4 regions of the Hymenobacter sp. FMD4 genome follow, and region 1 is predicted to be linked to each of the others. Evidence: riboswitches for the same ligand, from Rfam matches in the RefSeq annotation. Region 1 holds a riboswitch; each other region holds the start of a gene.
What was found. A riboswitch is a leader RNA that binds a small molecule or an ion and turns the genes downstream of it on or off. The one in region 1 is predicted to bind cobalamin.
Positions count from the first base shown of each region.

Region 1 (5,662 bases):
AAGTTCCAGCCAGCCCGCTCCAGGCTGCCGAATGCCCACGATACGGCGGCTCGCAACTGAGAATCGGTTTGGGCCTGGAAAATGATGAGGCCGCCCAAGGCATTAAGCAAAGCCGCAACGGCCACGCCGGCCAGCAGCAGCTGCGCCGGCATCAGGCGGCCGCGCCGGGAACCGATACCTACAACTACCAGTGTAGCGCCGACGGCACCGGCCAGACTCCCGATGGGCAGGATCCAAGGTGTAAGGCCGCTAGCGGTGGGCAGTAGCACGCTTACCACCAGCGCCCCCAACGATGCCCCGGAAGCCGTACCCAGCAAGTAAGGGTCGGCCAGTGGGTTATTGACCATGGCCTGCATGAGGTAGCCGCTCAGGGCAAGGCCGCCCCCGGCCAGCAGGGCCAACAGCAAGCGCGGCAGGCGTAACTCGAAGAGCACTAAATGGGCTGCATTGTTGGGGTCGTAGTGCTGAATGGCCTGCCAGAGCATGGCGTAATCGGCGCTTTCGATGCTGCCCAAGCGGATACCGACGACCAGCAGCACAGCTGCCGTCAGCAACAAGCCCACAAACAACAACGGCGCACGACGGCTCATGAGGCAGGATGCAGCAGCTGGTACAGCTCGCGTACGGATTCGACAACGCGCGGGCTGGGCCGGGCCATCAGGTCGCCGTTGACAGGATATACCTGGCGCGTCTGGTAAGCCTGGATACGGCGCAACTCGGGATACATGCGGAAGAACGTGCTATCGAGCTTGCCAAGGCGGCCGCCGATTAGCACATCGGGGTTCAGCTTCAGGATATACTCCCGCGTCAGGGCCGGATAGGGCTGCGGAAACGAATCCTGTAGAGCATTTTGGCCGCCGGCGAGGCGAATCTTGTCGGTAAACAGCGTATTGCGGCCGTAGGCGTAAATCGGGTCGAGCCAGGTGATGGCCAGGGCGCGCGGCTTGGGGCCGGCAGTAGCGGGCAGGCTGGCCAGCTCGCGCTGCAGCGAATCGGTAAGTTGCCGGGCTTGCTGCTCGCGGCCAAGGATGCGGCCCAGGTCGCGGAGGCCGCGGAAGATGTCTTCCACCCGGCGGTAGCGCTGGTAGTAGACCGGGATGCCCAGTTCCTGCAGACGGGCGGCGTCGGCGGCGCTGGTCATGCCTTCGACGGTGAACACAATGTCGGGATGCTTGCCCACGATGCCTTCGAAATCAACCGGATAACTGCTTACTATAGGCTTGCGCAGCGCCGCAGCGGGGTAGTCGCAGGCTTGGGTACGGGCCACGATGGTAGCCGTATCGGCCACGGCAAAAAGCATTTCGGTCATGGACGCGGCCAGCGCCATGACGCGCTTGGGCTGGGACGGGATGGTGACGGAGCGACCGAGGTCATCCTGTACGGTAATGCGAGTGGGTGCTTGGGACGTCGGCGTTTTGGCAGCGTCCGGAGATTGGGAGCAGGCCGTGAGCACGGCCCCGAGCAGCAACGGATATAGTTGGCGCATGAGAAAGTAAAAGTAGCCGATAAGGGAGCTGGGGAACCGTGACCGTTGACCGTCATGTCGAGCTTGTCGAGACATCTCGCGTGTTGATGCCAGGTAGTAACCTCAACCAGTAGATTACTCTCAGCCATTAGCACGCGAGATGTCTCGACAAGCTCGACATGACTGTTCTTTTTATTCGTCTCAGCTCAGCAAACGTGTAGAAGGATACTGGTTACCGGTTCACTCCGCGCACCTGCCAACGACCATGCTGGTGAGTGAGCTGCGTGACGGACGCAAAATCGATGGTCACCTGAAAAGCATTGCGCAGCGGGTAACCCAGGCAGTGTGCCAGCAAAGCGCGGATGACGCCGCCGTGGGAGAAAATCAGCAATGGGCGGTCGGTAGCACCCAGTGAAGGCAGCTCGTCGAGAAAAGCCACGGCGCGGTCTTGCAGCTGTTGGAACGTTTCGCCTTGGGGCGGAGCATAAGTGACGTAATCAGCCATCCAAGGCGTCAGTTCGGCTTCGGGCAGCTCGTTCCACAGACGGCCTTCCCAAGTGCCGAAGTGCATTTCGCGCAGGCGCTCATCGGGAGTAGCGGAAGGAGCCACGGCGGCGGCCAGGCGCGTGCAGCGCGAGGAGGGGCTGGTGAAAGCGCGGAAACCGGCGGCAGGCGGTGCCGGCAACTTGGCTTGAAGCGCAGCCACTTCTTCTTCGAAGGAATCGGCCAGACCTACGTCGTGGTGGCCATAGCAGAGGCCGGGCGTGGCTACCTGAGTGTGGCGGATGAGGTATACGTCGAGAAGTGTAGCGGCCATCAGAACCAGATGCGGGCGGTGAAAAACAGGTAAATCACGACTTCGGCCAATTGCTGGGTGGCGCCGAGGCAGTCGCCGGTGTAGCCTCCGATCCAGCGCTGAAACCATCGCCCGAGCACAATTTGCAGAATGGCCAGCGGCAGGAGCACGAGCAGCATGCCGGGGTTTTGAGCGTACGCCGCCCAGGCCAGCAGCGGCAACAGGCCCCAAGCCGCCGCCGTGAACAAGCGGCCCCGGTCGAGAGCTTTGGCGACGGGCTTGGCTTTGGCGTCGTCGTTTTCGCGGGCGTACTGGTGCGTGAATACGAAGCTCAAAGCCGTGAGGCGGCTAAGCGGGTGTGCGACCAGTAGCAATACCGGTACCGAGGCCTGAATGGCAGAAACAAGGCCATCGGCGCGGTACAGGGCACCGAACTTTGCAGCCAGCAGCAGGCCCAGCCCAACCACGCCGTAAGTGCCCACGCGGCTATCCTTCATGATTTCGAGGATGCGGCCGGAGGTCCAGCCACCCCCAAAACCGTCGCACACGTCGGCAAAGCCATCCTCGTGAAACGCGCCGGTAATCAGTACCGAAGCCACCATACTCAGCAGCAGACCAATAGCTGGCCCCCAGAGGTAAGCCGCGCCCCAGTACACAAGGGCCGATACACCACCGACCAGCCAGCCAATCAGCGGAAAATAGATGGTGGCGCGGTTGAGCATGTCCTCCGCATGGCCAATCCAAGACGGGCAGGGCAACCGCGTGTAAAACATCTGGGCCGTCAGGTACAACTCCAGCTGCGTGCGTAGCCACTTTTTCATCGGAGGGTGGATGCTTCGGTTTCGGCAGTAGCGGTGCTCACGCCGGCGCTTTCGAAGGAAGCCATTTCATGGAGGAAGCGCACAGCCGACTGCAGCAGCGGGTAGGCCAGAGCGCAGCCCGTGCCTTCGCCCAGGCGCAGGCCCAAACGCAGTAGTGGCCGGGCCTTCAACTCGGCCAGCAGGTTCTGGTGGCCGGCTTCGGCCGATTCGGTGCAGAATACACAGTACTCCAGTATGGCTGGCGCCAACCGGGCCGCGACAAGCAGGGCGGCACTCACGATAAAGCCATCCACCAGTACCAGCATCCGATGGGACGCCGCGCGCAGCATAGCCCCACAGATCTGGGCGATTTCGAAGCCGCCGAAGGTTGCCAGTACCTGCAGTGGATCGGCGGCTGACACCTGCAGGTGAGCGGCCACGGCCTCGGTCAGGATAGCAAGTTTGCGTTGTAGGCCCGCATCGTCGAGGCCGGTGCCGCGGCCGACGCACTGGGCCAGCGGCAGGCCGGTGAGCAAGCGCAGAAGTACCGCAGCCGAGGACGTATTACCGATGCCCATTTCGCCGAAACCGACGACGTTGCAGCCCTTGGCGTGCAGCTCATCAATGATGGCGGCGCCGTGCTGCAGGGCTTGTTGGCACTGCGCGGGCGTCATGGCCGGCTCGTGCAGGAAGCTGCGCGTGCCGGCGGCTACGCGGGCATCGGTGAGGCCGGGCACGTCGGAGAGGTCTGTGGCCACGCCGGCATTGATGACGCGCAGCGCCAACTCGTGCTGGCGGCAGAACACATTGATGGCCGCGCCCCCGGCAGCAAAGTTGCGCACCATCTGGCCGGTTACCTCGGCTGGGTAAGGACTGACGCCCTCGGCGCTGATGCCGTGGTCGGCGGCAAATACTAATAGGTGCGGCTGGCGCAGCTCCGGCGCAAGAGTTTGCTGCACGAGGCAGATTTGGCGGGCCAGATCTTCGAGCTGACCTAAGGCGCCCACCGGTTTGGTTTTGGTGTCGATGCGGTGCTGCACGGCCGCGGGCAGGGCGCTGCCGGGCGCTACAAGCGGCGGTATGGGCCGAAAAGTAAAACCTTGGGCAAGGTTGGTGGTCATTGAGGAGAGCAAAAGCAGGCAAGGCCTGCGGTGTACGTCGCTGCTCCGGCACTTCGCGACGCCCTCCTCTCCTACCCGCCACAGGCTAAACGCGGGGCTCTGCCCAACCCGGCCCGCAAGGGCCAGCACCAGCGGCCCGGCCGCGGCGGTTCTTACCTGATGACGGCCTTAGGCGCGAAGGCGTCACCGTACAGCGGCGGGCAGGTCTCCTGACTTGTACCGTCTTTTCGGCCTTCTCGCTTCAGTAATCGAAGCAATGGCTTGCGTGAAAAGACTTGGCTAATGGGTACTTACAGTAGCGCGTCTGTTCGGGACTTGCACCCGATTCCCTTTTTAAGCCCAGCCCGAAAGCTAAGCACCTGCCGCAGTCGGGCTGAGAAGTTAGCCCGGAAACAGTGGGTCAAAGGTAGGAGAACTTACTTGAAACGGGTGTGAGCAAGCTGGGCGAGCAATTTTTCCAGCGACTCGTTAGGTGCTCCTGGAGGTGGAGGTTCAACTTTTGATTGGTTCCTTTTGCTGGTAGACACCTGGCGGCTCAATGCAAAAGCCTTCTGTCAAGGGTAATCGGGCCGACAGTAACGGAGGCTGCTTTCATCCGTTCATAACCGAAGCCTTCATTTCTAGCTTTTATCTCGGACACGGTCCGTATGCCGGTCGAATCTGCGGCGGCAGCCGTTGCGTAAGCGCTACATCACTCATTCCAACCATCGACTATGAAAAACCAAATCGGGCTAGACTCCGCGCAGTCCCAGGAACTTGCAACAGGGCTGAACAAACTGCTGGCCAACTACCAGATCTTCTACATCAACACCCGTGGCTTTCACTGGAATATCAAGGGCGAGAAGTTCTTCGAATTGCACGCCAAGTTTGAGGAGCTTTACACCGATGCGCTGGTCAAAATCGATGAAATAGCGGAACGTATTCTGACGCTGGGCCACCGCCCGCTGCACTCGTTCACCGACTACGTACAAACGGCCACCATCAAGGAAGCTACCAATGTTTCGGAAGGCTCAGCGGCGGTGCGCACGGTGGTGGAAAACTTTCAGGCCTTGTTGCTACTGGAGCGTGAGCTGCTGGAACTGGCCGGCGAGGCCAACGATGAAGGCACTGGCGCCCTGATGAGTGACTACATCCGCGAGCAGGAGAAAACCGTGTGGATGTACAGCGCCTCGCTGGGCTAACCCACTACGTAGCCAAACAAACGCCACAATAGCCCGCTGCCTTCCCGGTGGCGGGCTTTTTCGTGGACGGTACTTGATCCATGAAGCATAATTCTTCTCGCTCTGGGCCGGCGTCTGCTATAGCCAGCCAACAACGCTACAGAAGCGCCACTAGTGGTACTGACCCAGCCTCGTCCCTATCTCGCTCCTTTCCATCCCCCGGCCCGAGGCCCCGAGTACGCCATGCGCCGAGAAACTCCGTACTTCGCAGCTCAGAACACAACTCCTGCTTATGATTATCGTGACGGGCGCAGCGGGCT
Region 1 is NZ_JBZYWH010000017.1:94,800-100,461, reverse strand. It holds gene AC5FXY_RS15530 (FecCD family ABC transporter permease) at 1-590, opposite strand, end outside; gene AC5FXY_RS15525 (ABC transporter substrate-binding protein) at 587-1,486, opposite strand; gene cobC (alpha-ribazole phosphatase family protein) at 1,698-2,282, opposite strand; gene AC5FXY_RS15515 (adenosylcobinamide-GDP ribazoletransferase) at 2,282-3,082, opposite strand; gene cobT (nicotinate-nucleotide--dimethylbenzimidazole phosphoribosyltransferase) at 3,079-4,182, opposite strand; cobalamin riboswitch at 4,365-4,560, opposite strand; gene AC5FXY_RS15505 (Dps family protein) at 4,896-5,363, shown strand; gene rfaD (ADP-glyceromanno-heptose 6-epimerase) at 5,635-5,662, shown strand, end outside.

Region 2 (5,662 bases), on a different contig from region 1:
CGATGACTTGGAAGGAGCGGAGGCCGCGCAGCCGGCGCTCCCGGCCCCGGTAGCCACGGGCGAGTTGGACCTGGCCCCGCTGTTTGTGCCTTCAGCGGAAAAGAAGGGCACCACGCTGCGCATCACGGCCGATCACCAGCAGTTCTTCACCAACCTGGGCTTTATCCTGGGCAATGGCGCCTCGGCCCCCGACATCATCCACAACATCCTCAATCGATTCCGGGAGGAACACGAAGCGCAGATCCTGAAGGCGATGAAAAAGCAGATGCGCCAGATGATGTCCCCCAAGCGGTAAAAAAGTAGCTCTCAAGCGTCGTCAGCAGACAGCTTCCCGGCAAGTAACCGTGGCAGTTCCCGTTCCCGAAGAGTGGGTGGGGTAGGGGAGGGGGCGCTCACCCGGTTATTACCGGCAGTACTCCTGCAATACCACGCAGAAACGCCTTGCTGGGCGCTGCGCCAGCGCATACAACCGTTGAAGTTTCGCCCGCAAATCCGTGGCCTGGTCCTCTGCCGAGTACCGGGCCACGGATGTTGGTTTCAAGCCTTTTATGCCCGGGCATGAGTCGTGAAAACCAGCTTTTTGAGGCCTTCAGGGCCGATGGAAGGAAACCAGCTGGACAGTAAGCCCGTATTCACCCCCCAACACGCTCTTTGCATTTTTCAATTGCCGTAGCGAGGTTTCCGGGTAATGCCGGGATTAAAAAGGAACCGTGTGAGAATCACGGACTGTCGCGCAACTGTAAGTGCCAAACCAGTTCTGGTCAACAGCATAGCCATTGCCTGCGGGTGAGAAGGCTGACGAGAATGGCACAAGTCAGGATACTTGCCCGCTACGATCGTAGACGAATGCCCTCGCAAGCAGGGGCAGACCTCTAGCTTATTGAACTGCGAAATCTGAAAGGCCCGGCTTAACCCGCTGGTGTCTCCGGGTTGCCAATACCCCCTCCTTTGCAGCTTACCCCGCTAGGCCAGCCCCTGCTGCGCAAGGCATTCGCTCGTTGCAAGAATGATGCTTCCTCATTCCCACCAAACGAAGTAGCATGCTAGTTCTAGCTTCCGCCTTCCCGCGTAAGGAAAGCGAGCACCTGCAGTTCCTGAGCGGACCTACGCCGCCCGGCATCCTTACCATTAGCTGCACTGCTGCGGCGGCTGATTTGAGTGTTCCCCGTTGCTGCTCGTTATGCCGTTGGCAGTAGTGCTACTTGGCCTGGCCCTGCTTTCGCCGCGCCTGCCGGATGCCGCCTCAGGGCAGTTCAGCCGTCTTCCGCTAGCGACCGGGTCGGCTGGGGCCCCGGCCGTCATCCAGCCCTTGCCCGCAGCAAACGGCAAGGAAAGCACTCCGCTTCCGTTGCCGGTGGATTGGCAGGCCCAGGTGCGGGAGCAGCAAATCCAACTGCTGACCCAACAGGCCCGTACGGCGGCCGCCACGGCACGGGAGCAGCAGCAGCGCCAACGCGCCCTGGCGGGGGTAGCCTGGCTGCTGGGGCTGGGGCTGGTTGCCGCGGCTCTTTGCTACGGGCGCCTGCAGCGTCAGCAAAACCTGCTGGCCCGTGCCCACCAGGAAATCAGCGCTGCCATCGCCGAAAAGGAAGTGCTGGTCCAGGAAATCCACCACCGGGTTAAAAACAACCTGCAGATTGTCAGCAGCCTGCTATCCTGGCAATGCAGCCGCTCCTCGGACCCGGCCTTGGTCGAGGTGCTGAGCGGTAGCCAGGCCCGCATCCAAAGCATGGCGCTGGTGCACGAGTTTCTGTACCGGTCCGCCAACCTGGCCCAGGTCCGCCTGGATGTTTACTTGACCGAGTTGCTGCAGTCGCTCCACCGCTCGCTGAACTCGGCGCAGAAGCCCATCGAATTAACGGCGGAGCTGGATGCCGTGATCATGGAAGCCAAAGACGCCAGCGCCTTCGGCTTACTGGTCAACGAACTGGTCACCAATGCCTACAAGCATGCCTTTGGCCCGCGGGGCCGCGGGCGCCTGCGCATCACGCTCTGCAAAAAGAAGTGCCCCTACGGGTTTCAGCTGCGGGTAATGGATGACGGCGTGGGATTGCCCGGCAGCGGACTTAAAGGCCAGGCAGAATCGATGGGCATGCACCTGGTCTCCTCGCTGGCCAAGCAGCTCAAGGCCACGGTTACGGCCACGGCCAACCACCCCTCGGGCACCTGCATCGAAGTTACCCGCCCCTGATAACGGTTTTAAAACTACTTTCTTACCACCGCGCTACCTATGTCTACCGTCCTGATTGTAGAAGACGAAATCCTGATTGCCAATGAGATTGCCCGCACGCTAAGCCGGCTGGGTCACCACCCCCTGGAGCCCGTTGATACCAGCGACGAAGCCCTGCAGGTGCTGGCCCGCCAGCCGGTGGAGCTGGTACTGATGGACATCAACATCGCCGGCGACTGCGATGGCATTGCCACGGCCTTGCTCGTGCGCCGGCAGTTCGCCGTCCCGGTGGTGTTTCTCACCGCCTGCTCGGACTACGCCACCCTGAACCGGGCCAAGCTGGCCCAGCCCTACGGCTACCTGGTCAAGCCCTTCACGGACGATTCCCTGCGGGCGCAGCTGGAACTGGCCCTCTACAACGCCTACCAGGCGGGGCCCACGGGACCCGTTACGGAAATCGCGGCGGCGGGCACCGAGGTATTGGGGCCGGCCGAGCGATGCCCCAAGTTTCGGGACTACCTGTTTGTGCGCAAAGGCTCAGGCCACGTGAAAGTGCTGCTCGGCGACATCCTTTACTTTGAGGCCCTGCAGAGCTACGTGCGCCTGCACACGACCAAGGGAAACTTCGTGTTTGACTCCACGCTCAAAGAACTGGAGCAAAAGCTACCCGACCAGTTTCTTAAAACGCACCGCTCCTACATCGTCAACCTGGACCACGTACAGGCCTACGAAGAGAGCTCGGTGCTGCTCGGCAAAGAGTACGTGCCGGTGAGCCGCTCGTGCAAGGAAGAGTTGAAGGCCCGTATTCATCTAGTAGGCTGATCAAGGCCCGGGCGGCTTAACTGCTGACCTTACCAGAAGGGTAGGTTTCCCCGGCAGTGGACTTATAAAAGGTGCCCAGGCCCCGCACTATATCAAACTAAGCGTTAGTAAAGTCACTCGGCGAAGCTCAACCGGCAGGGGGCACCCAAGTGCTGGTTAACCATCGCCAAGTCGGCGTTACCGGAGCTATCCTGCCGGGTCATCTCTGCAAGGATTTGACTGATGGTCAACAAGTTGCTAATATTTCGCTTACGACAGAGTTGAACAAGGAGTCCTGAGCAATGAGGTGGTTTGTTTTAAAGTGAAAAGTCTTCTGCATAGTACGTCTTATTATTTAGCTCACTCTTTTCCCTCGCTATTGTTCAGTAAAATGAAGGTTTCGTTTACTCACCTATTCGAAACCATACATTTTTTCACTCAGCGCTCTTTGGAAGAGACTATAGCCTATTAATATTGCAAGACTTTTAGCGGCGGCTTGCGGCCGTTGAAGAATGCTCCGCCCCCTCGTCTCACGCCTTTGCAACAGTAACCGAACCAGTACGCACCTGGAAGGCCTCTGTATTGCCCGCGTGAACCACCCTCTACGTATTCTCCGCCGCTGGTTGCAGCACCCACTTGCATGGATGCTGTCTCCCTTTGCATGCTTTGCGGCACGCTTGGCGGAGCAGGCGCAATGGCTTCCGGCAGCGGCTTGCCTGCCCTGCCATTTCCACGGAGAACATGCCCTTTGGCAACCAAGTACCTCTGGCCAGGCTCGACCTGATGTCGTCTAACCGGTTCGTTCACGTCCTGGTAATGCCTTGTTCATTTTAGTTTCTAGCCATTCAGATGCCCTGCACTGCGATTTGGGTCACAACGTCTGATGAATAAGCACTTTTCTACTTTATGATGTCTAGGTTACTATTTGCCGCGTTGGCGTGCTTTATAAGCGGATTGAAGGACACGCACGCACAGACACAAAGCCCTAACGGACCTTTTACTTGGGAAACAACAGTATTGCCACCTCCCACTGAAGCGTATCGTTTCAGCAAAGTACCGACTGAGTCCAACGTGAATGCAACTGGGCAAGTGCCGGTCAGCATACCCGTAGTTACGCTACGTACTGGGACTTATCCCGCGGCCGTTGCCTTGGCCTACACGGGAGGCAGCGGCATCCGCGTGGACGAATCCGCCACCAATGTGGGTTTGGGGTGGGTGCTGAATGCCGGAGGAGCTGTGACCGTAACGGTAAAGGGCAAACCGGATCTGAACGACGAGTTGTACAAAACCCACCGGTCGTTTTCGCGGATGCTGACGGCGCAAAACAGCGCAGGTTACATTTCATGCGATGACCCGGAACCGTCCCCCGGCTACTATCAACAGTATTACTTTGCTGAGCGCGTCATGCAAGGCTTGATCGATACCGAGCCGGACGAGTTCAGTCTGCGCACGCCGACGTTAAGCAGCAAATTCGCTCTTGATTCGGCGGGAAACTGCTACGGTATTCCCAGGAGCACCACGCATGTGCAGCTGCTTAACGGTCCGCAAGGGCCTTATTTCAGTGCCGTAGATGCATCAGGTAATCAATACGTTTTCGCCGATCTCGAGTCAGTAAGCACACAACTCCGCCGCAACGGGCACTTGGTCCGCCCGGCAAACTACGATGGCAATTACACATCCACTTGGCACCTGAGCCGGATCGTGACGGCCACAGATGACACCATCCAATTCACCTATGAACGCAACCGTTACAGCACTTACTTAGGGACAGACGAGGAATACAGCGAGCCACTGGAATACCACAATATTCCAGCCATGAACTTTCCGGATGTGTACACTGAGCGCACCCAAGCGGTTAGCGCTCTTCGCCTCACTAAAATCGCTAGCCGCACCGGGGCCGTTGAGTTCGCATACGATACGGCCGAGCGCCTGGACGTCCCAGGTAGCCACCGCTTAAGCCGGATCGTGCTCAAGAACCTACTCGGTGAGGTTCTGAAAGAGTTCACGCTGACCCACGCATACTTCAGCAGCCCCACCCACAATTCGGCCCCGGCCGAAGAACAGTACCTGCATCAACGGCTTAAACTCGTTTCGCTGAAAGAAGCGCACGAGCCGGCGTACTTATTTGGCTACAACGAACAGGCAGTCCTGCCTAAGCGGTTTTCTTTTGCGCAAGACCATTTTGGGTTCTACAACGGCCAATCTGCCAACAACACATTGGTGTATTTTGCGAATCACCCGCAAGGGTTTCACAACAAGGTTGCTAACAAGTCGCCTGACACCTTACTCACCCGGTCCCTGATACTAGAGCGCATTACTTACCCAACTGGGGCAACACTCCGGTACGAGTATGAAACGCCGCACAACCGCAGCGTCCAAACAACGCAACGCCGTATCACCGATGCAACCGTAGACGCAGCAGAAGGGCAGTCGATTACCCGACGCTTCTGGTTAAGCAACCGCCAGCCCCGCCGCATCACGTGGAGCCTACCCGATCAAAGCACCGCTTGCCGTAGCTCCTTTTCCATTCGCGGCGACGACGGTTACGAACTGGTGCGTTCGGGTTCAAGAGGCGAGGTCACAGTGGAATTAGGCAACGCCTACTACACCATCACATTGAACAACCGCACATGCGCCGAATACCCTGCTTTCGCCGGGATCAGCCATGATACAACTTACCGCGTAACGGTA
Region 2 is NZ_JBZYWH010000021.1:33,935-39,596, forward strand. It holds gene AC5FXY_RS17025 (hypothetical protein) at 1-295, shown strand, start outside; cobalamin riboswitch at 658-845, shown strand; gene AC5FXY_RS17030 (sensor histidine kinase) at 1,181-2,191, shown strand; gene AC5FXY_RS17035 (LytR/AlgR family response regulator transcription factor) at 2,231-2,992, shown strand; gene AC5FXY_RS17040 (RHS repeat protein) at 4,121-5,662, shown strand, end outside.
Region 2: another riboswitch for cobalamin. It lies ahead of AC5FXY_RS17030 (sensor histidine kinase); the one in region 1 lies ahead of cobT (nicotinate-nucleotide--dimethylbenzimidazole phosphoribosyltransferase).

Region 3 (5,662 bases), on a different contig from region 1:
TGAGTGACAGGTTACACATTCGTAGCTCGTCCGCATCAGCAAACCGGCCCGGCTGCTCTCGCAGCCGGGCCGGTTCTTTTTTCTCGGTACCTCAATTCACGTTACCTCATCGTCTGTCCCGTCATCCCCGGTTCCAAATGGCCCAGGCGGCTTCGGCTTGCAGGCAAAGCATTTCGAAGCCGTTTTGCGTTTGGGCGCCGCCAGCGCGGCCCCGACGCATAAATTCGGTTTCGCTGGGATTGTATACCAGATCAAACAAGTAATGCTGCGGCGTGAGGGCTTCGTAGGGAATGGGCGGGTACTCGTCCACGCGCGGGTAGGTGCCGAGCGGGGTAGTATTGATGATGAGCGTATGCGCGGCTACCAAGTCCGGGCTCAGTTCGGCATAGGTGAGGCCCAAAGCCAGCTCGTCGCGCGAGACAAACCAGCTGCGTATGTCCAGCTCCCGCAAGGCCACTTCTACGGCCTTGGCCGCCCCACCGGTACCCAGAATAAGCGCCGAAGCAGGTTCGCCACGCAACGGATAAAAACGCTGCAAAGAGTCGCGAAACCCCACGTAATCGGTGTTGTGCCCGATGAGCCGGCGGTCCGCATCAAACTGAATGACGTTGACGGCACCTACCCGCCCCGCCGAGGCGTCCAGCCCATCGAGGTAAGGCATGATTTGCTCCTTGTAGGGAATGGTGACGTTGAGCCCGGTAAGGTCAGGCCGGCTGGCTACCAGGGCCGGTAAGTCGCGGATGTGCTCTAGTTCGAATGGCTCGTACGTACAGTCGGTCAGGCCTAGGTGCTCAAACTTCTGCGTGAAGTAAGCCGGCGAAAAAGAATGCGTCAAAGAGCGACCAATAAGACCGAATTCACGAGGCATAGACAACGGATTTTACCCCGAAAAAACAAAAAAAACCGTCCCCGCCAAATAGCCGGGACGGTTTTCTACTTTCTAATGTACAACTACGCCTGACGCGGAGCCGAGGCGAAACGTTGCTTCAGGAATTCTATGACCACGGGCAACACCGACACGGCTATAATCAACAACGTGAACAAGCCAAAGTTTTTTTGGATGAACTCGATGCTACCGAGGAAGTAGCCGGCCACCGTCAGCGACGTTACCCAGATTACACCTCCTACCAGGTTGTAGGACAGAAACTTGCCGTAGCTCATGGTGCCCACGCCGGCGATGAAAGGCGCGAACGTGCGCACGATGGGCACGAAGCGGGCGATGATGATGGTTTTGGCACCGTGTTTTTCGTAGAACTCCTGCGTGCGGATCAGGTACTCTCGCTTCAGGAAGCGGTAATCGCGCCGGAATACCCGCGGCCCGATGTAGTCGCCGATGTGGTAGTTGAGCGTGTCGCCGAGCACGGCGGCCACAATGAGCAACAGGATCAGCAGCGTCACGTTGAGCGGGCTGTTGGGCAGCGCGGCCAGCGAGCCGGCCGCAAACAGCAACGAGTCGCCGGGGAGGAAGGGCAGCACCACTACGCCGGTTTCGACGAAGATGATCAGGAACAGGATGGCGTAGGTCCAGACGTCGTATTGCTGAATCAGCTCGGCCAGGTGTTTATCGAGGTGCAGGACGATGTCGATGAAGTCCTTAAGTATTTCCATGCGTGCAGAGATTATCCTGCAAAGTAAAGCCCTATCCTGCAAAGGCTCGTCATCCAAGGGCGTAACCTGCGGCTTATCATCGGCTTCGAAACGGCAAACAGCCCCTCTCCAGCGTCAAATTATCGGCTGTTTTACGCCGCCAATCAGCGCGGCCACACTAGGCTGGCAAGGAGGCGCACAGGAATTACAGCACACTGATGGGCACTTTGTGCTCGTCGATGGCCACGAAGGTGAACGTACCGGCCACGGCGTGGTGCCGCGAATCGGAATACATTTCTTCGGTGAAGATGTCGACCTGCACATCGAGGCTTTTGGTGCCGATGCGCGAAACCCGCCCGATCAGCTCGACGATGGTGCCCGCTGGAATGGGAATCCGGAAGTCAATCTTGTCGGAGGAGACAGTAACCATGCGCTTGCGGCTAAACCGGGTGGCGGCAATGAAAGCCACTTCATCCATGAGCTGCATGGCCGTGCCACCGAACAAGGTGTCATAGTGATTGGTGGTGCTGGGAAATACCGCTTTGAAAATGCGGGTTTCGGCGTGGGCAATGCGTTGGGCGACGTCGGTCATCGAAAAAAAGGAAAAAGGTGAGGCCCGCACCTGCGTTTGGGGCGGACCTCGGGGCTTACTTCCCTCATCGAATATCATCGGACGCGCAGGCAGGCACTGGCCGCCTTGCTCCTGCGCTTGTTGGGCCCAGGGCACACCGTTCCTCTGTATTCGACGGTGGCTCTAAGTCGCGAAAGCACGCGTCGCATCGTAGGTAGGCAAGTCTCCTGGCTCGTAACGGGAAGGCCGTCCTTCTCACCGCGCGGCGGCAATGGACCTAAGTGACTTTCCTTGATTGTGTTACTTACAGTTGCGCGTCAGCCCGTGAATTACACACGGTTCCTTTTTAATGCTGCCGAGTGGCAGCAACCTTTCTACGGCAGTTGCGGATGACAAAGAACTGGCCGCAAGTATAGCGCCTAGCCGGGATACTTGTGGCTTACCGTTACCGAGCGGCCACGTGCCAGACGCGGTTGCCGGCGTCGTCGGCCACGAGCAGGGCGCCATCTGGAGCCACGGTTACGCCGGCAGGCCGGCCATACACCTCACGGGTATCCGGATTAGCAATAAAGCCCGTCAGGAAGTCCTCCATGCCCCCACTAGGCTTTCCGCCACTGAAAGGCACAAAGGCGACTTTGTAGCCCGAAAACTCCGAACGGTTCCAGGAGCCGTGCTGCCCGATGAAGGCCCCGCCTTGGTACTTCGCCGGAAAAGATTGTGCGTTGTAAAAGGCCAGGCCCAATGAAGCCGTGTGAGGCCCCAGGGCTACATCTGGTGCAATGGACTTCGCGACCAGATCGGGCCGCTCGCCTTTGCGGCGCGGGTCTTCCTTCTGTCCGAAATACGCGTAAGGCCAGCCGTAAAAGCCGCCTTCGCGCACACTGGTCAGGTAGTCGGGCACGAGGTCGTCGCCAAGTTCGTCCCGCTCGTTGACGGCCGTCCAGAGCACCTTTGTACCGGGCGCCCAGTCCATACCCACGGGATTACGCAGGCCGCTGGCAAACACGCGCTTGCCCGAGCCATCTGGGTTAATTTCCATGATCAGAGCCCGGCCCCGATCTTCTTCCTCGCCGCGTTCCATCACGTTGGAAGCCGAGCCGATGGACACGTAAATCTTGGAGCCGTCGGCGTTAGCCAGCAGGTTGCGGGTCCAGTGGTTATTGTAGCCACCCACGGGCAGGTCGAGCACCTTCTCCCCTTTGCCGCTGATTTTAGTCTGGCCTGGCTGGTACGGAAAGCGCAGCACAGCATCGGTATTGCCCACGTAGAAATAATTGCCCACGATGGTCATGCCGAAAGGCTGATTAAGATCGATCAGGAAGGTTTCGCGCAGCTCGGGCTTGCCGTCTTTGTTGGCATCCCTGAACAGGGTAATGCGGTTGGCGCTGGTTTCGCGAATGGAGCGCGACTCTTTCATTCCTTCCTTTTTCTCGCCCTTGGCCGTAGAGGTGCGCGGCACCGTGTTAGACTCCACCACAAAAGCGTCGCCGTTGGGCCCGATGTATACCCAGCGCGGGTTTTGCAGGTCGCGGGCGTACTCCGTAACGGTAAAGCCAGCCGGTGCCGTGGGCGTCTTGCCCGCTGGCCAGCCAATGACTTTGCTGAACTTGATTTCAGAAGGTGTGGCGTACGGTTCAGGCAGTTGGACTTCCTGCCCGGTCGTACCTTGCGGCTCGGCCGGAACGGCGCCGGTCTGGCCGTTGGCTTGCGGATCGGTTTGGGTATCGGCGGTATCAGAGCGCTGCTGGCTGCAGCCGATGAGCAAGGCTCCGGCAGCCGTCAGCAGTAAGTGCGGCAAGTGTTTCATGGTCGGGTTTCGGTCTGATCGTAAACCCGCTTTAATACTCACTCAGGGCAAACAGGTTGTCGGCTGCTTATGCGTAGCCGGCGCCAGAATCCGCCCGCCACGCCAGCTACTGTCCACCGCCTAGTTGCTTGCGTTTCGGGCCGGCGCCAACCGGCTGTAAACAACCATGTCCAGAAAACGGCCCGCGTAATAGAAGTTTTCCCGGAAATAGGCTTCCTGCACAAAACCGTGCTTTTCCAGCAACCGGCGGGAGGCAGCGTTGTCGGGGTTCACATTGGCTTCGAGGCTATGCAGCCCCACTTCTTCGAATGCGAACCGATACGTTTCTTCCAACGCCTCACCTATGAGCCCTTGGCCCCACAAGTGCGGGCTCAGCAGGTAGCCTATTTTGCCGCGGTAGTGCTCGGCTGCGATGCTCCACGGGCCAATGGTGCCGACTAGCTCGGGCTGGCCCAGCAGGCTGATGCCCCACATAAGCCCTTTACCCTGCTCAATGTTTTGGTTTATCAGTTCAATCAACTCCTGCGCCTGCTGCAGGGTGGTGGTCGGTTCCCGGTCTAAGTAGCGCATTACCTGCTCATCGGAACGCAGCCGGAGCAGAGCGGGGGCATCGGCCGCCACGAGGCGACGCATGTGCAGCCGCGGCGTGTACAGTTCGGGCAAGGAGGTCAGCGGCGGCAACATGAGTAGCAGGGTAAAGCCCAGCGAAGCAAGCGCTCCACTTGCGCGCGAATGTAGACAAGCGTGTCGAAGCCCAGCCTTAAGAGGCTGCAGATACAGCGCGTTTAAAATTCTTTGCTCCTCACTACTTAGCCAGAAGTATGAGACAAGCGCAGCTACTAACGCTCGTAGAATAACTTCTTCTCTTTGACAATTCCCCAAGCGTACAGCATTTCCGCTTGCACATTTGAGTCGCGGGGGTGGCTGATCTTTTCCCACGATAGTACGGGACAATCAACTTGTACCACCGACGCAGGCGAATTGGCAATAACTGCCAAGGCACGCTTCTCGTTGGCGTTTTCCGGTTTTGCTGACTTATCGGCAAAGGTATAAATGGCAGCAAACCCAATCGTGGCTACTGCATACCAGCGTCGGAGCACAGGCCGCAGATGCAGCAGCAGTTGATAAGATGTCGCTCCGTATAAGAACACCAAGCAAAGCAGAATGGGCATGATGGTATCCCGACGGAGAATGTTTGGCCGGTAATCACGGTAACCGCCTAGCGGCAGCAGCAAGGTATATACAAGGGCAAACAGGCCTACCCACTTCAGCACCTGCATCAGCATTTTGGCTTCCGCTGGCACTTGCTGCTTGCGAATGAGCCAGGCATTGATGAGTACCACGCCGACTAACAACATCAGGCCCAACTTCTGAGTGAGCTGATAATAAACGCCCAAAGGCAAACGGGCATATCTCTCGAGTAAAGGGAGCGTATTAGTAAGGTTCTCAGCATTGTATTGGCCTACATACGAGGAGTACAAACACAGCAAGCTGATCCAGCCAAAACAAAACAAGAGCTGCTTTGGAAAGCGCTTATAAACATGTTGTATGCGTAGCAGCCACGATGCTCCCTGAAACTCCTGCGCATACTGCCATGCTTTATACAGTAGCACGGCTGGACATACTATAAGTACTACTGCAGGTACCAATGGCCCGTTGAAGGCCAAGAAGATGGCCAACAGCGACAACAAAAAGAC
Region 3 is NZ_JBZYWH010000022.1:61,832-67,493, reverse strand. It holds gene AC5FXY_RS17560 (shikimate dehydrogenase family protein) at 122-868, opposite strand; gene AC5FXY_RS17555 (DedA family protein) at 952-1,608, opposite strand; gene AC5FXY_RS17550 (acyl-CoA thioesterase) at 1,793-2,179, opposite strand; cobalamin riboswitch at 2,359-2,547, opposite strand; gene AC5FXY_RS17545 (PQQ-dependent sugar dehydrogenase) at 2,604-3,965, opposite strand; gene AC5FXY_RS17540 (GNAT family N-acetyltransferase) at 4,086-4,649, opposite strand; gene AC5FXY_RS17535 (hypothetical protein) at 4,805-5,662, opposite strand, start outside.
Region 3: another riboswitch for cobalamin. It lies ahead of AC5FXY_RS17550 (acyl-CoA thioesterase); the one in region 1 lies ahead of cobT (nicotinate-nucleotide--dimethylbenzimidazole phosphoribosyltransferase).

Region 4 (5,662 bases), on a different contig from region 1:
GCGGCACGTAGGGCAGCTGGCGGCCCACGGGGTCTTCATCGATGGTGTAACCCTGGCGTTTCTGGGCGTGCGTAAACGCGTAGCTACCCCGGGCCGTCAGGCGGTAGGCGCCCGGTTGCCAGCGCACCTGACTGCTAAACTCGACCCCCTGCGTGCGTACCTGGCGCAGGTTGCGGGGGCTCCAGTAGCCTTGGACCGGGTCAGGTGTCCATTGCACCCAGTCGTCCACCAGCAGATGATAGGCGGCTAGGTCGGCCTCGGCCGTCAGCTGTCCGTCGGCCGTCCACCAACCTTCGTAGTGCAAGCCAGCTTCGTAGCCAAAGCCCGTTTCGGGGAGCAGATTTGGGTTGCCGCCGGGGCGCCAGTATCGTTCGTTGAGGGTGGGGGCGCGGTAACTGCGTGCGGCGTTGCCTTTCAGCCACAGCTGTTGTCGGCCGCTGCCCCAAGCCTGCCACTCGGCGCCCAGTGTGGGAGCGAGGGGCGGGCGTCTGTCGGGAATCAAGGCTTGGCGCGTGTTCAGCGTCAGCCGCAAGCGCGGGCTTGGGTCGTAGCGCACCAGCCCGAAGCCAGCGAAGCGCCATTCGGTGACGGCGCCCCGGTAGCCATCCACGTCGGCCACAAACTGCTGCGCCTCGCCCCCAAACCGCAGACTCAGGTTGGGTGCCGCCTGCCAGGTATGCTCTGCTTGGGCCTGCCGGTTGTGCGTCAGCGAATGGCTGGTGCGCAGGTTATCATTGTGGTATTCGATCAGGTCGGTAAACGAGGCCACCCGAACGGCCGTTTCGCCGTGCGCATGCTGATGGCGGTAGCCCAGCATCATGCGGGCGCTCTGGTCCCACTGGCGGGCGTGGTTATTGGCCGAGCCGATGGCCGGCTGAATTTGGCGCGTGGCATCCGTCAGCCACACGGCACCCAGCAGCTCGTCGCGGCGGCCGAGGCGCACCCGCAGGTCCTGCACGAAGCTGGTCTGACGCAGGGCCGCATTTTCCTGACGGCGAAGTACTGTGCCCGCAAATTCCGGAGATTCGTATTGAAAATCGTTCTGTGCCGTGCGATGCATAAAGCCCGTACGCACACTTACGTGCTTGTCGCGCACGCTGCCCTCTACATTGAGGGCGCGGGTGCCAAAGCTGCCGACTTCCACTAAGCTGCTTAGGCGGGTGCCTTGCGGCAGCTCGCCCGGGCCAAGCACTACGGCGCCGCCCATGGCCCCGGTGCCGTACAAAGCTGCCGCCGGACCGTGCTGCACATCGATGCGGCCCACCGCCGAAACCGGTAACAGGGAAAAATCAGCCTCGCCCAGCGTCGGAAAATTCAACGAGAAGCCGTGCCACAGCACTGCCGTATGCCGCGCCGAAGTGCCGCGTAGCGCAATGGAAGCCAATTGGCCCGGGCCGTAATTTTTAAGGTAGATAGGGGAGCGGGCCGACAGCGCATCGGCGACGGTGCTGGCCTGAAAGGGCGCCAGCGCGGCGGAGTCCAGCGAGGTGAAGTGGCTGCCGGCGGCGTAACGGGCCGGGCGCAAGCCCTGCACTTGCACCGAAGGCAGCACATGCCGCGCCGTATCGGGGCGCTGAGCCCATGCGGGTATCGTTCCCGCCGCTAGCATTGCGGCCGATACCCACAACCGCCGCGGCAGTTGTTCAGGAAGAAAAGCGAACATCCGAACCAAAGTTTTCGATAGCGAAAATTTCGGTCCAGAACCCTGCAATCAGCTGGTCAGCTGCTCGCAAAGCCGAGGCAGAATCAGGCAAGAGGACCCGCAGCGGCAAGCCGGGGCCAATAACGATTCATTCTCCGCCCGTCCTCCGCAGGCGCCGAACACTGAAATGGCATAGGCAGGTCTCCTGACTTGCTTCGCGCCCGGCGGCCTTCCCATTCCTCAGGCTGCCGAAGCAGCCGTCATCGAAACAGTGGCGAAGAGAGGCCTGACGCTGGTAATGAAGCTCACAGTTGCGGGGACAGTCGCCGATTTGCACGGCATTCCCTTTTCAGCCGCGCCCCCCAATCGGGGTTTGGCCACCTATGCAAACGCAAAGATAAGCACGGATTTTTCGTATTCGCCGCATTGCGCCGCTCGTATCCCATGCTGACCGAAAGGCAAAGCCCGAGCAATACCCTGCTTGGCGTGCACGCACCAGCAGAACGCGGTGCTACGTACAGCAAGGCCATGAAACTCTCCCGCGCCTACTACCAGCAGCCCGATGTGGTGGCTATTGCCCGTGACTTACTAGGCAAGTACTTGTACTCCCTCATTGATGGGGTGCTTACCGGCGGCCGCATCGTCGAAACCGAAGCGTATGCCCACGTCAACGACCAGGCTTGTCACTCGCACTTGGGCCGTTTCACCAAGCGAACCAGCGTGATGTATGAAGCCGGCGGGGTGGCGTACGCTTACCTGATTTACGGCCGCTACACGCTGTTCAATATCATTACCAACGAATCTGGTAAAGCCGATGCCGTTCTGATTCGGGGTCTGGAGCCAACGGAAGGGTTGGATGAGATGCAGCTGCGGCGCGGCTTAGGCTCCGTTACCTCCAAGCTCACGGCCGGCCCGGGCTTGCTGACTCAGGCCTTGGGCATCAGCACCGCGCATTACGGCACCGACCTCACCGGCAACCTTATCTGGCTGGAAGACCGGGGCGAAGCCGTAGCCGACGAATCCGTACGGGTCAGCCCCCGCGTAGGAATAGACTATGCCGGCACCGATGCCGCTTTGCCTTGGCGGTTTCGCATCATGGGCAGCAAGTGGGTGAGCCCGGCGAAATAACCCATAAACCAGCGGCCCCAAACCGGGAGGGTTGGGGCCGCTGGTTTAGTTTTCAACGATGGGTTCCGGCGCCACGTGGGGCTGGTGATAAAGCCGGTCGCAGACCAACACTATCAGTCGGCCCCGCAGATCGGTAGTGGCCAGAAGGTAGGTAGTGCCACCCTCCCGGATGCCCGTGCGGTAGCGAAACTCCGCAACGGAGTCGGGAAAGTTGCGCACCGTCACGTGGGCGCGTTGCTCAGGACCAAGGTGGGCGAGGAGCTCTTTTTTGTCGTAGCGGCACAAGGCGCGGCAGTGGAAAACCCGGCCGGGAAAATCCTCGCGCAGCGTGTTGGAGGTGTAGAGGTGGCTGTGTTGGTGCAGCTTCAGCAGATTGTAGCTCGTACCGATGCTCTTAAACCCGCCGGCTTTGAGCACGGCTACGTTGGGCTCGTAGATGTAATCCTGCGGCTCCGCGTACCGGGGCACCGCTTTACTCTCGCGGGTGCGGTTGGTGCGAAAGGTCTGCTCACGCCCATCCCGCATGAGGTTTATGGTGAGGCGCTCCGGGTCCACGGCCGCCTCTTGGCCCAACTCGTACAGAACCTCTTTGCACTCGTTGTCCACAGCCACCACCCACAGGCGGCGCACCCGTCCGAGTTCTTGCACTGCCAAGTCGATATCGAGCATGGGCGACGTTTTGAGCAGCACGCGCTCGGTCTTGCGCAGCAGCAATGGCAGCAGGCGCAGCACGTCCGGCTCACAGTCGGCCAGACGAAATATTTTCTTGTCAGCCGTGTCGCGGCGGGCCGGATCGAGGTAAATCCAATCGAAGTGCCCATCGGGTTGTTCGCGCAGCCAAGCCGCGGCATCCCCCACATGCAACTGCACATTCTCAACGCCGAGCACCCCGAGGTTGTGGCGCACTACTTCCACCAGTTGCGGATTGCGTTCCACGTAATGCACTTCTTCCACCTGCTGGGCAAAGAAGCTGGTGTCCACACCGAAGCCGCCGGTCAGATCAGCTATGCGCGCGCCACGCACCAAATCAGCTTTGAAAGCTGCCGTGCGCGCCGAGGAAGCCTGCTCCACCGATAAAGCGGGCGGAAACACCAAGTCGGGATTGGCCGCCCACATCGGTAACTTGGCCTTCGCCTTTTGGCGGGCCTGAATCTGGCGTACCAACTCAGGTATAGGCAGCTCGGGATAACGCCGGGCCTGCAAAGCCAGCGTAGCGGGGTCGTCGTGCAGGTGCTCAGCTACGTATTGCCGAGCCGCCGCCGACAGCGAAAAGTCCATCACAGCCATAAAGCGCTTAAAGCGCAAAAGTAAACAGCAGAACTAGCGCAGCGTCCAGCCCACCAGCAGCTGTGGCCGGCCCATGGGGGCCGTCACACCCAGTAGGTCAGGCTTAGCGCGCTCTAGTCCCATACGGCGCGCCGCCGGTAAGGTGGCGTTGTGGGCCTCTACCGAGCGCATAAAATGCTCGTTGGTCCGGCGCGTAATCAGGGCGTTTGCCAACAGGCTGCCCAAGGCAGCGCCAATTAGCACTTTCTGATTGTTATTGAAATACTGTTGCGTCTCGCCCACCAGAATTTGGCGGCCATAAAGGCCCACGGCGCCCACAAAAGCCAGCCGCTCACCTAGGAACAGCCATTTTTGGCGGCGGTAGCGGTTGAGGCTGGCCAGCGCTTGGGCGTCGTCGGCTACGTAAGGGCGCAACCGCTGGCCAAAGAAGCCCGCACTCTTAAAATCCGGACTGTTGCCAATGGTAAACCAGAAATTTTTCTGCTGACCATTCAAACCGCGCGACGCATCTTCAGGGCTCAGCCGAATATGGTTGGCCGGCACTTTTGCCTCTTGCGCCTGAGCAGCGGTGCTCAGCCCCAAGGCCATCGGCAGTGACAAAGCAAATAGGCGGTAGCTACGCACCAAGGCAGTAGGTTGGAGAGGGGGCATGCAACAAAGATAATAGACAATCAGCCAGATAAAATCACATATCCGGGTGATGCCAAGTCAACAAAACTTCGGCCGGTTACGTTCTCAACCCCGTCACATCCAGTGTCTATTTAATCATCTTCACATGAACCACCCGCTCAAACGTTTTAGTCGCCTGCTTTTGTATGCTGCTCTGCCAGTGGCCGCTCTCGCTAGCTGCAGCAGCGACGACGACGATACTACTCCTGTTGTACCCGACCGGGGCCGGGTGCTTATTTCGCACGCCGCTGCCGCAGTCAACACCCAGGTAACGGCCTTTGTGAACGACCAGCAAGTGAGTCAGCTCAATTACGGACAAACCAGTAATTACTTGGACGTAAACGCCGGTTCGCCTACCCTGCGCATCAACAACGGCACCCAAGTGGTTTCGTCCCAGGCGCTGACCGTGGCCAAGGACCAGAATTACTCGGTTTTTGCATATTCCCCCACAGCTACTATCGGCAGTGCCGCCCTGCTCACTGTATCTGATGACTTGACGGCGCCGGCTGCTAACCAAGTGAAAGTACGCCTAGTGCATTTAGCAGTAGGGGCACCTTCGCCGGTTCGGCTCACTGTGCCTTCAGCCATTCCCGGAGCCCCCGGCACCGATGTAACCCAGGATGTGGCATTTGGTGCCGCTTCAAGCTTTGTGGCACTTAATGCCGGGTCCCTCAACTTAGGCATTACGGGCGGTGCGCCGCGTGCCCAAATTCTCAGTGTAGGAGATGGCACCGGTACCGGCACCGGTACTAAAACCTACGAAGCTGGTAAGATTTACACCATCGTGGTGCGTGGAATTAGCGGATCGGGGGTCCCCGCCGCTCAACAAACGCAGGCTGTTATTATCCAGAACAATTAGCGAATTATTCAACCGCAGACCTTTTAAAAGCCTGGGCCATTGGTCCGGGCTTTTACTTTGCTCGCTTACGCCGAACA
Region 4 is NZ_JBZYWH010000001.1:439,584-445,245, reverse strand. It holds gene AC5FXY_RS01975 (TonB-dependent receptor) at 1-1,663, opposite strand, end outside; cobalamin riboswitch at 1,821-2,042, opposite strand; gene AC5FXY_RS01970 (DNA-3-methyladenine glycosylase) at 2,171-2,770, shown strand; gene AC5FXY_RS01965 (class I SAM-dependent methyltransferase) at 2,816-4,075, opposite strand; gene AC5FXY_RS01960 (hypothetical protein) at 4,091-4,708, opposite strand; gene AC5FXY_RS01955 (DUF4397 domain-containing protein) at 4,833-5,585, shown strand.
Region 4: another riboswitch for cobalamin. It lies ahead of AC5FXY_RS01975 (TonB-dependent receptor); the one in region 1 lies ahead of cobT (nicotinate-nucleotide--dimethylbenzimidazole phosphoribosyltransferase).